Regions from separate parts of the Saccharospirillum sp. HFRX-2 genome, predicted to be linked through region 1. Evidence: predicted binding sites of a transcription regulator. Region 1 holds the regulator's gene; the other holds the start of a gene.
What was found. Region 1 encodes FliA, which starts transcription of late flagellar genes. Its sites were predicted from a motif close to CTAAAGTTNNNNNNNNNNCNGCCGATA; they were not measured.

Region 1 (6,880 bases):
GCGCTTCGGCTTTGGGCTTGGCATCGTCTGCCGATGCAGCCGCAGCTTCGTCAGCACCCGCTTTAAACTGACCCTTGCCGTGCAGTTCATCCAGCAGCGCTTCAAATTCATCATCCGTGATTTCGTCACTGTTCGAGGCCGCCGCAGCTGGCGCCACAGGCTTGTCTTCTTTCGCTGGCGCTTCATCGTTGCCGGCTTTGAATTGACCTTTACCGTGTAACTCGTCCAGCAAGGCTTCAAATTCGTCATCGGAGATTTCATCACCACTGCCGGTCAGTTCACTGGCAGCCGGCGGAGGCGTTGACGATTCTGAGCCCGACGCCGGTGCTGATCCGGCCTGATCGTTCGGGGAGATGGCGTCGAGTAATTCTTCAAATTCGGCATCGGTGATGTCATCACCGGGCTTGGGGGCATCCTGGGCGACGTTGGAAGCTTCCTCGGCGGTGTCTGCTGCCACCGCTTGTTCGTCTTCAGCAGGGGCTTCGTCCGCCGAAGCCGGCGCAGCGTATCGATGCAGCAGCGCCACCAGTTCTTCATCGGCAGGCTGAGGTGTTTCGCCATTACTGACTTGAGCGAACATTTCGTTGACGTTATCGAGGCCACGCAACACCGCATCCATCAGATCAGCATCGATCTGACGCAAGCCATTACGCAACGTATCGAAGACGTTTTCCGCAGCGTGGCAACAATCGACCAAGGGTGTCAGTTGCAAAAAACCAGCGCCGCCTTTAACGGTGTGAAAGCCCCGGAAAATGGCGTTGAGCAAATCCCGGTCGTCCGGGCTGCGCTCCAGTTCAATCAGCTGTTCGGACAATTGCTCTAGAATTTCACCAGCCTCAACCAGGAAATCCTGTAAAATCTCTTCGTCCGCTTCGAAGCCCATGCTGCTCTCCTAGACCCCAATCAAAAACCAAGACTGGACAATAGATCGTCCACATCGTCCTGGCTGGATACGACACCCTCAGCATTGGCATTGATCTGAGGTCCTTCGCCTTTATCGCTGACTTCAGCGGTCTTATCGGCGTCAACCTCTGGGCCTTCGCGAACGATGCCAGTTATTTCATCGACCTGGCTGGCCATAAAGACCAAATCCACCAGACTGGCTTCGACCTCCTTGACCAAACTGGTAACTTTATTAATGACCTGACCGGTCAAATCCTGAAAATCCTGTGCCAGCAAAATGCTCGACAGATTGCTGTAGAGCGTTTCGGATTGATCATTCAGCAGAGTAAAAAACCCATCTAAATGCCAATACAGCGAACGAAACTCTTCGGCGCTCATATCCCGATCGACCAGGCGTTTCCACTCGCTTTTCAGACGCGCAGATTCTTCCTTTAACGCACCGGCCACCGGCATGCTTTCTTCGACCAGATCCAAGGTGGTATTGGCCGCTTTTTCCGTCAAAGTAACGACATAACCCAGTCGGTCAGTGGCTTCGGACATTTCCGAAAGCTCCTGCACGCCTTCACCCGGTTTGGCATCAATATGAAAGTTGGTGATGGCGCTGTGCAACGCTCGGGTGAGCCGGCCGACTTCCTGATAGAGCCCCCGATCACGCGCATCCTGCAATTCCTGGAGCGTTTCCAGCGCCGATTCGGTTTCCCCTGCTTCAATACGCTGATGCAGTTCTGCGGCCTTTTCTTTCAATAAATCGGAAAAGGTCGTTCCGGCATAATGTTCGGTCCGGGCCTGTTGTAGCTTAGCCAGAATCGCAACCGCTTCGTCCATATTCTCGTGCTGAACCTGCTCCAGCAGAGCTGGAACCATGGCTTTAAGCGCATCGAGAAACTCAGGAGATAATTTTTTGTTGTCTGGAACAGCCATAACGGCCTCTTTGGTCAACCCTTAACACCGGCTATCAGCCATCTACCCGTTCGAAGATTTTATCGATCTTCTCTTTCAAGGCGGCCGCAGTGAACGGCTTGACGACATAGCCATTGACGCCTGCCTGAGCAGCAGCAACGATCTGATCGCGCTTGGCTTCAGCGGTAACCATCAAGACGGGAATGGATTTCAGACGTTCGTCCGAACGGATTTTCTTGAGCAGTTCGATACCGGTCATGCCCGGCATGTTCCAGTCGGTTACCACAAAGTCGAAATCGCTGCTTTGCAACATCGGCCATGCACTGGAACCATCGTCTGCTTCGTGGGTGTTACTGAAGCCCAGGTCGCGCAAAAGATTCTTAACAATGCGCCGCATCGTTGAAAAATCGTCGACAACCAGGATTTTCATGTTCTTGTCCAAGATGACCTCCTCTAGCCTCACCCGACAAACTGCTTACTGTCTTTATGATAGACGCTGGTAACCGGCTATCCAGTCTTGAGAATGCCTTTTCACTGACCGTCGTGGCTCTAAGCGCTAACTCAAGCCCAATTGTGTTACCACAACTGCGAATGAGAGCACCCACAAGACTCGTCAAGGTCTGTTGGCATCTGTATCGACCGGTGATCGCGATAGTTTAGAGCGTCCGGAAGCCGACTAGTCTACCCCAACAGCGGCCGTGATACAGCCTGACTGAAAGGGCAAATACAAGTGGCTACCACTCGCTCATACGGGCACGCAGGCGCATGGCGGCCTGGGTATGGATTTGACTGATGCGGGATTCACTGACGCCCAGAACAGCGCCGATTTCCTTGAGGTTGAGCTCTTCGTCGTAATACAGCGACAACACCAGTTGCTCACGTTCTGGTAACTGCTTGATGGCATCAGCCAACTGGTGATTACGCTGGTCAGACTCCACTTCCGAATGCGGTGCCAGGTGCTGGCTGTTACCTACCTGGTAATCCTGCAGATCACCATTGCCCTGCTCCATCAGCTCTTCAAAGCTGAACAGCCGTGAGCCTTGAGTGTCTTTGAGCAGGGAGTAGTAGTCGTCCAGACTCATCTCCAGCACAGCGGCGACTTCCTGATCCTGGGCGTCGCGGCCTTCGCGCATTTCGATCTCGCGAATAGCATCGGCAATGCGGCGCGAATTGCGGTGTACCGAACGCGGAATCCAGTCACCCTTGCGCACTTCATCGAGCATGGCACCGCGAATACGAATGCCGGCGTAGGTTTCAAAACTGGCACCCTTGGTATGATCGTAATTCTGTGCAGCCTCAAACAAGCCGATCATGCCCGATTGCACCAGGTCTTCCAGCTGTACGCTTTCTGGCAGACGAGCCAGCAAGTGATGGGCAATGCGCTTGACCAGCACACCCTGCTCGTTTACCAGGCGGTCGTAATCGACCTTTTTTTCGGTCTGATACATAGTGTAATGCTGCACCGACATGTCAGGCGACTCCAGTAGTCCCCTGGACCAGCCGCTCCACAAAAAATTCGAGATTTCCCCGAGGTGTGGTTGGCAAGGGCCAGGTCGCGACCTTCTGGGCCAGTGAACGATAAGCGATCGCGGCTTTGGACCGCGGATACGCCTCGACAACGGCCTTCTGGCGCTGGACGGCCTTACGTACCGATTCATCCATGGGTACTGAGCCGACATATTGAAGCGTCACATCCAAAAAGCGATCCGTGACCTTCGATAATTTATTGAACAGCGCCTGACCTTCATTGGGCGTACGGACCATATTAGCCAACACCCGGAAACGATCCATCTTGCAGTCGCGGTTCAACACCTTGATCAAAGCATAAGCATCGGTCACCGACGTGGGTTCGTCAGTCACCACCATCAGTGTTTCCTGAGCAGCGCGGACAAAGGACGTGACCGTCCGCGAAATACCGGCGGCGGTATCGACAATCAAGACGTCCATATCGTCGCCCAGATCACTGAACGCACCGATGATGCCTGCGTGTTCCTGTTCGCCCAGGTTGGCCATGCGCTGGGTGCCAGACGAAGCCGGAATGATGCGAATGCCACCGGGACCGGGTACCAGGATATCGCGCAGCTCTGCCTCGCCAGACAACACATCGCCGATATTGCGGCCGGACGAAACGCCCAGCAGCACATCGATGTTGGCCAAACCCAGATCGGCATCGAGCAACACCACTCGCTTGCCTTGCTCCGCCAGTGCCACAGCAATGTTCACGGACACATTGCTTTTACCTACGCCGCCCTTACCACCGGTGACGGCCAGTACCTGTATCGGTTTCAAACCACTCATTCGCTCGTTTAACTCCGTTAGCCCAGTATAGGCAATTACCATCGTCTTTGATGGCCCTGTGTCAGCTCGCCTGGGCAAGCCCTGGGCGTGTTTCATCCAACGCGCGCGCCAATCGTTTCACCAGCCGCACCGGATCGACACTGTCAATATCCTGCGGGATGCGCTGACCATCGGTGTTGTACCACAAAGGCCAGCGGTGACGCAGCAAGCTGTCAAAAACACTGCCAAAACAAGGCGCTTCATCCAGCTTGGTAATAATGGCGCCCGCCAGATGTTGACTCGGAAACGCCTGAATAAACTGGTTCAGACTGTCGCTGTTGGCAGTCGCCGGCATCACCAGCACGCTTTGGATGCGCGCATCCAGACCCGTATCGACTACCTGCTCGCGCCACTGACGCAACGCCTCGGCGCTGCCGCTGGTGTCGATCAATACCAGATGATAATGCGCCAGCTCTTGCAGTGTTTCCGCCAGGCTGTCGTCCTCACCGAGGGCGCGATAATCCACACCCAAAATCTGACTGACCGACGCCAGGGTATCCTGGGCCCCCAGCTGGTAACAATCGGTACTGACCACCGCCACCTTGGCATGGCCACGGCGTTTGACCGCCCGGGCCGCCAGCTTGGCCAGCGTTGTGGTTTTGCCGGCGCCGGTTGGGCCACAGAGTGCCACCACGCCGCCTTCAGTCAACGGATCAAACACCGGCACCGACAGGCCAGAAGCCAGCCGCGCCAGCAGACGACGCCAGTTGGCATCCAGAGCAGCATCACGGTTGTAGTGACGCAACAGCGAACGCTGCACCGATTCACCCAACCCCAGGGCGCGCAAGCGGCCTTCCAGTTTTTCCAGCTGAGGCGTTTGTGGCCCCACCACCGGCGCCTGTAAAAAATCGCTTTGCTGTTTGAGCATTTGACGCAGACTGTCGATTTCCTGACGCATCAGGGTCATCAATTCCTGGTCGGACTGAGCGCGCAGCTGGGTTGGCTGAGCCTCTGCTTTCGGCGTCGGCCGCTGTGCCGCCTGCTCGACACGCTGCTGGGCTTCCATGGCACGTGCCAGGGGAGAATCCAGTGTCTGATCGGCAGCAGAACTGCTGGTCGCTGAGCGGTCCGGTGCCAGATCACCAAAGGCAGCACGACTGTGCGGCGCCAGATTTTCCAGCAATCCCTTCAGGCTCTCAGTATCCAGCTTGGGCTGACCATCATTCTGGCGCGGATGTGCCTTGATAATGGCATCCGGGTCCGGTGCGGCCGGTCGGTTGGCTTCAAAGCGAGCGAATTCTGCCTCATCGACACCAGCGACAATCTCGGTGCCCTCGGGCAGTTTGCGCGTCGACAGAATCACCGCTTCCGGCCCCAGAGCCTCGGCAACCTGCTTCAGCCCAACCTGCATGCTGGCAACGACAAAGCGTTTCACTTTCATCGATTTATCCTCACTGACCGCCTACCGTGGCCACGATGGTGATGTGTTTGTTATCCGGTATTTCCTGGAAACTGAGGACCTTCAATCCCGGCACGCCGTGGCGAACAAAGCGCGCCAACAACATACGAATTGAACCGGAGACCAGCAGGATGGAGGGCTTGCCCTCACCTTCCAGACGTTGCGACGTCTCTTGCAAAGATTGCTGCAGTCGCTCGGCCATACCCGGCTCCAAGGTCACACCGTCAAGATTTCCATCATTTCCGGCCTGTTGAACAGTCTTCTGCAACAACTGTTCCAACCCTCGATCCAGAGTGATCACCGGTATTTCACGCTCGTTACCAACGATGCCCTGGACGATCATGCGCGACAGTCCCATGCGCGCTGCGCCAGTCAGGATGGCGATATCCTGGCTCTTCGGCTGCAGATTGGTCAGCGACTCGGCAATGGTCCGCAGGTCGCGCACCGGCACCTCTTCCATCAGCAGGTTCTGCAACACCTTGAGCAACTGACTGAGCGTCAAAGTATTGGGCACCAGTTCTTCGGCCAGCTTGGGCGATTTCTTGGTAAGCAGATCCAGCATCTGCTGGGCTTCTTCATGACCGAGCAGTTCATAGGCGTGCTGATGCAGCAGATGGTTAACGTGCGTCGCCACCACCGTACTGGCATCGACCACGGTGTAGCCGAGCGTCTGGGCGCGATCACGCTGCGTCGACTCAATCCACACCGCTTCCAGACCGAAAGCCGGGTCCTGGGTCTTGATACCGTCTAGCGAGCCGAACACCTGGCCCGGATTAATCGCCATATCGCGATCCGGATACACCTCAGCTTCAGCGATTCCCACGCCCATCAGCGTCAGCCGATAGGCATTGGGCATCAGATCGAGGTTGTCGCGGATATGAATCGACGGCACCAGAAAACCCAGGTCCTGAGACAGCTTCTTGCGAATGCCTTTGATGCGGCCGAGCAATTGCCCGCCTTGTGAGCGATCCACCAACGGAATCAGGCGATAGCCGACTTCCAGTCCGACAATATCGACCGGTTGCACATCGTCCCAACTGAGCTCTTTGGTATCACTTTCAACGCTGGCCACCGGCGGTGCGCCACCGGGTTCGACCTTGCCGGTTTTAGCGCTCGCCCCGGCACCACTGGGCGCCGGTGCGCCGGGCAGGAAAGATTCGCCGGCGGCAACTTTTTGGCGGTAGACAATAAAGAGCGCACCGACCAGACAGATAAACGCCAGTGACAAAAACACGAAATGCGGCATACCGGGCAGCACGCCCATGACCCCGATCAGAAAAGCAGCGATGCTCAGCGCCCGAGGCGTAGAGAACATCTGATGCAGAATCTGCTCGCCCATTT
Region 2 (6,880 bases), on a different contig from region 1:
GCCATCACGGTTGGCCAGTACCAGGCTGATACCAACAGTGGCAAAGAACAGCACGACGATGATGCCGCGGAAAATGGCCCAGAACGGCGCTTTGGAATCGAAAGACAGATAGCCGTATAGGCTGAGATCGTAACTGAAATGAAACAGCGCCATCAGCACCAGGGCGACACCACGGATCTGATCGACACTGGTCAGGCGCGGCTTCGTCTGGTGGGTGTCGGCTGCGGTCAAAACAAACCGTCGGCAGGGCTGACCGGGGTCAGCGGACGATAGATCACCTGGTGATAGGGCCGATCGCCCGTCCAGGCCAGTTGTTGGATCAGTTCGGTTCGCTCTGTTTGCCAGCGGGTTTTAAGAATCAGCCGGTCTTCGCTCAGCGCCGTTGCCCAATCCATTTGTTCCGGGGCGTTGCCAGCGGTCGGTGTCAACACCTCTTCGCTGCCTGGCTCACCGTATTGACGGCTGATCAGGTGCCGCACCTGTTCGAATTGGTCGATCCAGGATTGTATGGGCGCATCCGGTGCAGGTTTAAACAGGAAGCGTCCTTGCGACAGCTGCCCGCCGGTGAACTGGTACACCAGGCGGGTGACATGGATGTCTGGCAAATTGGCTTCATAAATCAGATAGCCGGTTTCGCCAAAGGGCGTGCGGTTAGTGCGGGTTTCCGCCTGACGCACGTCATCGATGCTGGCGCCCCACAGCGCCTGACCAAAATCTTCCGCCGCGGCTAAAGCGGGCAGGGCGACAAATAACAGTGAGCAAAACAAACGCATCTTCAGGACCTATCGAAACGATCGAGCAGCTCATCGCCACTCAATTCATCAAAGCCTTTATTGGTCTCTTCGCTATCGGCCTCAATCGGTGCTTCTTCAGTTTCAATCTGTTTATAGCGCGGCAACGCCGGCTTGGACTGGGTGCCTGCGGTACTGTCAGTCAGATTGTTGGCTTCCAGGTATTTCTGGTAAGCCGACTTCTGCCGCTTTTTGTGTTTGGCCAGGCGATTATGAGAAGGAATCTGACCTTTCTCGCCCTGACCGATAAAGTCTTTCTTGGAACCGGTTTTGACGTTGAGTTTGCCTTTTAAGGACCGGCTCTTCTTGCTGCGTGACATAGTGCCCCGTCGAATTAAGTAGAATCTGCCCGTATTATAGAGGTTCGCATTCAAGTTGGCAGGGTTTGAATTGATGGAATATCGTCGTTTGGGTCGATCCGACCTCGAAGTTTCCCGAATTTGCCTGGGTACCATGACCTGGGGTGAGCAAAACAGCGAAGCAGACGCCCACGAGCAGATGGATTACGCCCGTGAGCGTAACATCAATTTCTTTGACGCCGCTGAGATGTACCCAGTGCCACCGCGCCCGGAAACCTACGGTCGCACTGAGGAGTACATTGGTAGCTGGTTTGCAAAAACCGGTCGGCGTGAGGAAGTGATACTGGCGACCAAGGTGTTTGGCCGCAGTGACCGTAAGGATGTTCGCGGTGGTCCGCGGCTGTCGCGCGAACAGATCAAAGAGGCGGCCGAGGGCAGCCTGAAGCGGTTGCAGACCGACTATATCGATCTGTACCAGTTGCATTGGCCGGACCGCAGCACCAACACCTTCGGTAAGCTGGGCTACAGCGTTGTCGAAGAAGAAGACGTCGTTACCATTGAAGAGACTCTGCGTGCCTGCGATGAGCTGGTTCGCGAGGGCAAGGTCCGTCGCATTGGCGTCTCTAACGAAACAGCCTGGGGTGTGTCGGAGTATCTGCGTCTGTCGCGTGAAGAAGGGCTGGCGCGCATCGACTCCATTCAGAACCCCTACAACCTGCTCAACCGCAGCTTTGAAGTGGGCCTGGCGGAAATGGCTTACCGTGAAGATGTCGGTTTACTGGCTTATTCGCCGCTGGCAATGGGTACTCTGAGCGGTAAATACGCCGGAGGCGCCAAGCCAGAAGGTGCCCGTTTGACGCTATTCGATCGCTTCCAGCGTTACAGCACTGACAATGGTAAGGCTGCCGTGGATGAGTATGTCCAGGTAGCGCGCGACCATGGTCTGGACCCGGCGCAGATGGCGCTGTCTTACATTAATGACCGGCCATTCTTAACCTCGAATATCATCGGCGCGACCACGATGGCGCAGCTTAAGAGCAATATCGACAGTCACGAGCTGGTGCTCAGCTCAGCGGTACTGGCTGACATTGAGGCGGTGCACCGTCGCTATCCCTATCCGTGTCCCTGATCACCACTGGTCGCGTAAGCTGCGCAAGGCGCGGAAGCGCTCCAGCGCATTGCTGGTCGGATAATCCCGTTCGGCCAGCGCTTCCGCTAGTTCAGAGTCGTCCAGACGCAAAAACAGATTGAAGCTCAGTTCCTGCTCGAACGTCGTGATGGTGCGGGTGTCGGGCGTCTGGGCGTCGGCCTCGGTCTTGAGATCGCGCGCTGCGGCCAGGTCTGGCTGGATGCTTAACGCAAAGGCGAGGTTATTGGGCAGGTAATCGTGCCCTGGATAGATGCGGGCCTGCCGGGCCGTATCGCGACGCAGGCGTTCGATGCTGTCAAACAACACATCGGTGCTGCCTGAACGGGTATTGCCGACGCCGGCATTGAACAGAGTGTCGCCGCAGATCAGCGCCGGTTCGTCCTGGTCGATGTAAAAGACGCCATGCGCCGGGGTATGGCCAGGCGTGAACCAGAAGCTTGCCTGGCCATCACCGACGCTTAGCTTGTCGTTGTCTTCAAGCCAGATATCAGCCGCCAGCTTGCCGATACAGCCGGCCGGTGCAAAGACGCGGGCACCGGTGGCGGCTTTCAGTTCGTTGACGTGCCGAATGTGGTCGCCATGTTCATGAGTAATCCAGATGGCGCTGATAGATAAATCCTGTTGCCGGGCCAGCTGTATCAGGTGCTCAGCGTCATAAGGATCAACTGCTGCCGCCTGGCGTTGCTGCTCGCAATAGACCAGATGGTTGTAATTCTGAAAAGAGTCCGGCACATAGGTTCTCAGAATTTGCATTTTTTCGGCCCACGATAAAGGTGTGAGTCGTACCCTAGAGACAGGAGGAAGACTTGGCAACAGCTCCCTTGATGGCGGTGATTTCACCGGCCAAAACGCTGGATTTTGAAAGCCCGGCGATCACCGACCAAAGCACCGAGTTTCGTTTTGCCGACGAGGCAGCCGAACTGGTCGATGTGCTGCGCACTTACAGCGTCAGCGATCTGCGCGAACTGATGTCGCTGAGTGAGAAGCTGGCCAGTTTGAACGTCGAACGCTTCAGCCAGTGGCAGTGGCCATTCGATCGGCAACTCAGCAAACAGGCGCTGTTAGCCTTTCAGGGCGACGTCTATACCGGTCTTGATGCCGCGACGCTCAGCAAGAAGGCGTTTGGCAAAGTTCAGGACCGGCTGCGTATTTTGTCGGGTTTATATGGCTTGTTGCGGCCGCTGGACCGTATCCTGCCGTACCGTCTGGAAATGGGCACACGTCTGCCGACCGAACGTGGCACAAACCTCTATCAATGGTGGGGCAATCAGTTGACCGATACACTGGCGGCGGATATCCGCAGCAATGAGACACAGGCACTGGTCAATCTGGCGTCGAACGAATACTTTAAGGCGATCCAGCCGAAGCGGTTACCGGTACCAGTGATCGTGCCGGAATTTCGTGACTGGAAAAATGGTCAGTACAAGATGATTTCTTTCTTTGCCAAAAAAGCTCGCGGTCTGATGGTGCGCTATATGCTGGAGAACGATATCCGCCGGGTGGAGGACCTCAAAGGTTTCGACGTGGATGGTTACCGTTTTGATGCCAGTCGCTCGACCGAAACACACTGGCAGTTTTTGCGCGACCAGAGCCGTTCCGTTAAGGCGGCTTAAAACTGAAAACTTGCAACGCACTTAACGAGTCTGTTTATTCAGACTTTTTGTTAACACAAGGAGAACGCTATGAAATCTGTGTTTAAGCCGGTACTGATGCTTTCATTGGTGGCAACGGTGCTGGCCGGTTGCGCCCAGCTGTCACCCCAACAAATCGCCTTCGAACCCGTTGTCTCACCGGACAGCTTGCCGGCCGGTAACGGCCGTACCTTCTGGGTGGATATTGAAGATGGTCGCAGCAGCACCGTTATTGGTCAGCGCGGCGGGGTTTATGAAAACAGTTCTGCTATTACCGCCTCCGGTGATTTGAGCAAACAACTGCGCGATCAGGTGATCGGCGCTTTGGAAGTGGCCGGTTTTGAAGCGGTTGAAATGAATGCCGATTTTGAGTGGACCGTGACGCTGGAAGAGCTGAGTTACGAACTGGTCGATATCGACGCAGCACGCAAAGAAGCCAAGGTGGCAGCGGAAGTATCGGTGGAAATCGTCAAAGCCAACTCCAGCTACTCCAACAGTTTCCGTTCACAGCGTTCTGCCGAGTTTTTCCGTTATCCCGATGAGCAAGAAAACGAAACCATGTTGACCGAAACGTTCGACGCAGCCATTGAGCGGATGTTCAATGATGCTGGCTTGAATCGTTTTCTACGCTGAGTCACTGAGCGATAAAAAAAGCGGCCAATTGGCCGCTTTTTTGTGTCTGTGAGTCCGATTTTCAGCCCGCTTTATCGAGATCGTGTTCTTCGAAATAGGCCGCCATAAAATCGACAAAGGCCCGGCTCTTGGCGGACAGGTAGCGGTTTTCCGGATAGACCACATGGATGGTCCGGCTGGGGAAGGTGATGTCCGGCAGCACATGCAACATGCGTCCACTGGTCAGTTCTTCGCGCACCATATAGTACGGCAGCGCCGTAATGCCCATATGATTGGTGGTGGCTTCGGCCAGGGTGTCCAGATCGTTGACCGTGAAGCGGCGGTCTTTATTCTGCAGACCGGCTTCTTTCAGAAAACGTTTGATCCAGCGTGGCTCGGCGAAATCGATACCGGACGCCATCAGCATATGGTGGTCGTACAGATCGGCCAGTTGTTGTGGCATGCCATGCTTGTCGAGGTAATCTTTGGTTGCGGTCAGGATGACCTTCTGTTTGGCAACCGGTCGGGCGACCAGGCGGCTGTCCTGCAGCGAACCCAAATGAATCGCCAGGTCGATGCCTTCGCGCACCAGGTCCAGGCCTTTATCGGCCAGAATCAGGTCGAAATTCACGTCCGGATATTGCTCCAGAAACTTGGAGAAGATCTTCATCAGCATGGAGCGGCCGAAGGTGGGCGTGGCGGTGATGCGCAGCGTTCCTCTGGGCGATGTTTCTAAGTCTTTCACCATATGTTCGGCTTCCTCGAGGTCTTCGAGGATGCGACTGCAGCGGTTAAAGAACAGCTGTCCGGCTTCGGTCGGGCTGACCGAGCGCGTGGTACGGTTGAGTAAACGAACGCCAAGGCGGTCTTCCAACAAGCTAATCTGCTTGCTGACAGCCGAAGGCGTCAAACCCAGTTGATGAGCTGCGTTGGTAAAATTATTGGCTTTAACGACGGTGGTGAAGATTATCAGCGAATCGAGTCTCGCCATGACGGGCCTCTGTCAGTCGAGTGGTACCTGAAGCACGGCGATCATACGACGTATTAATCAACAATCCAACGCTATTGATGATTGTTTTTTGATAATCCCGGCTTTTACAAAACATCACTCAAGTTGTGCGCTATACCGCCGCTAGTAGATTGAATGCACCGCCTATTCGATAAGTACCGGTTTGCGCCGGAAGGGGACGCCCTATGAATAACATGCTGTCCAATTTGTCTGCGTTGACGCCATCCATCGCTGGTTACCAGCGCCCCGGTTCGGGTCAGGCTGCTCAGTCCGGTGGAGCGGGTTCGGTCAACGCAGCTGCAAAAGCCGAACAAGCTGGCGCGTCGCAATCGGCGGCGAGCAATTTTAATGTCGAAGAACTGGTCGATAATCTGTGGAGCTTTATGCGCGGCCGTCTGTCTCAGGCCCAGGCTAATGGCGCCTCCGAAGCTGAGATGGAGAAGCTTTGGGCCGCTGCGGAAAAAGGCATCAAGCAGGGCTTTGGTGAAGCGCGTGATGTGCTTGAGTCGATGGGCAAGCTGGATGACGCGCTCAAAGGAAAAATCGATGATGCTTACGGCCGGCTTGAAGACGTTCTGGCCAATCGTGATATCAACGCCTCGGTGAGTGCTGACGAATCCAAGCAGGTGTCACGCCAGGGCAATCGCAATATCGGTATTTATCAGTACGAACAGCGCACCTTTGCACTGGATGTCACCACCGCCGAAGGCGATAAGGTCACCATCCGTGTGGAGCGTCGTAACGAAGCCTCGGCGGAAAAATCTTCCGGTGATGGCTGGTCGTCGGTGAGCTGGGGCAAGGTGGAATCGGGTCAGTTCGATTTGAGCATCGAAGGTGATCTGAACGATCAAGAACGATCCGATCTGACCGCTTTATTGAAAGAAGTGGGTGAGCTGGCTGACGAATTCTACGACGGCGACCTGGGTGTGGCCTTCGAGCAGGCTCAGGCGCTGAGCATCAGTGGCACCAGTTTGGCGTCACTGGATCTGAGCATGCGTTCGGTTCAAACCAAGGCTGTATCTGCCTATCAACAGGCCGGTGGTGAAGCTCAGAGCTTGCCGCGCGGTCTGGATCCGTTGCGCGAATACGCTCGTGAACTGGTCGATGCCCAGCAACGCTGGGTGGATAAACTGAACTCGGAGCGAGGTTTGGTCGACTCACTGGTCAATCATCCGCGTAACGATGGTCGCTTGAGCAGCTTCCTGGATTCGCTCTTTGCTGACCCGTCAGCCGATAAAAAAGACGCCTGACAGCGAGCGCTGGTAAAGCGCTGGCAGATTTCTACAATAGGGCCGTTTTTCCAATAGGAACGGCCCGTGGCTTCCTCCTCAACGACCCCGAATCTCATTCTCTACAGTACCCTCGGTTGTCATCTCTGTGAGCAGGCG

Region 2: the regulator FliA is predicted to act here: its motif matches at 5,592-5,618, upstream of ABMA60_RS07250 (DUF5610 domain-containing protein).

Annotation. Positions count from the first base shown of each region.
Region 1 covers NZ_JBEBMU010000006.1:68,490-75,369, forward strand. Annotated here, with positions in the region: gene ABMA60_RS13175 (chemotaxis protein CheW) at 1-883, opposite strand, end outside; gene ABMA60_RS13180 (protein phosphatase CheZ) at 904-1,824, opposite strand; gene cheY (chemotaxis response regulator CheY) at 1,859-2,245, opposite strand; gene ABMA60_RS13190 (RNA polymerase sigma factor FliA) at 2,538-3,251, opposite strand; gene ABMA60_RS13195 (MinD/ParA family protein) at 3,274-4,101, opposite strand; gene flhF (flagellar biosynthesis protein FlhF) at 4,163-5,521, opposite strand; gene flhA (flagellar biosynthesis protein FlhA) at 5,532-6,880, opposite strand, start outside.
Region 2 covers NZ_JBEBMU010000002.1:142,986-149,865, forward strand. Annotated here, with positions in the region: gene ABMA60_RS07210 (heparan-alpha-glucosaminide N-acetyltransferase) at 1-231, opposite strand, end outside; gene ABMA60_RS07215 (hypothetical protein) at 228-773, opposite strand; gene ABMA60_RS07220 (hypothetical protein) at 776-1,111, opposite strand; gene ABMA60_RS07225 (NADP(H)-dependent aldo-keto reductase) at 1,185-2,219, shown strand; gene ABMA60_RS07230 (MBL fold metallo-hydrolase) at 2,220-2,993, opposite strand; gene yaaA (peroxide stress protein YaaA) at 3,047-3,853, shown strand; gene ABMA60_RS07240 (YajG family lipoprotein) at 3,923-4,504, shown strand; gene ABMA60_RS07245 (LysR family transcriptional regulator) at 4,566-5,474, opposite strand; gene ABMA60_RS07250 (DUF5610 domain-containing protein) at 5,678-6,742, shown strand; gene ABMA60_RS07255 (glutaredoxin family protein) at 6,809-6,880, shown strand, end outside.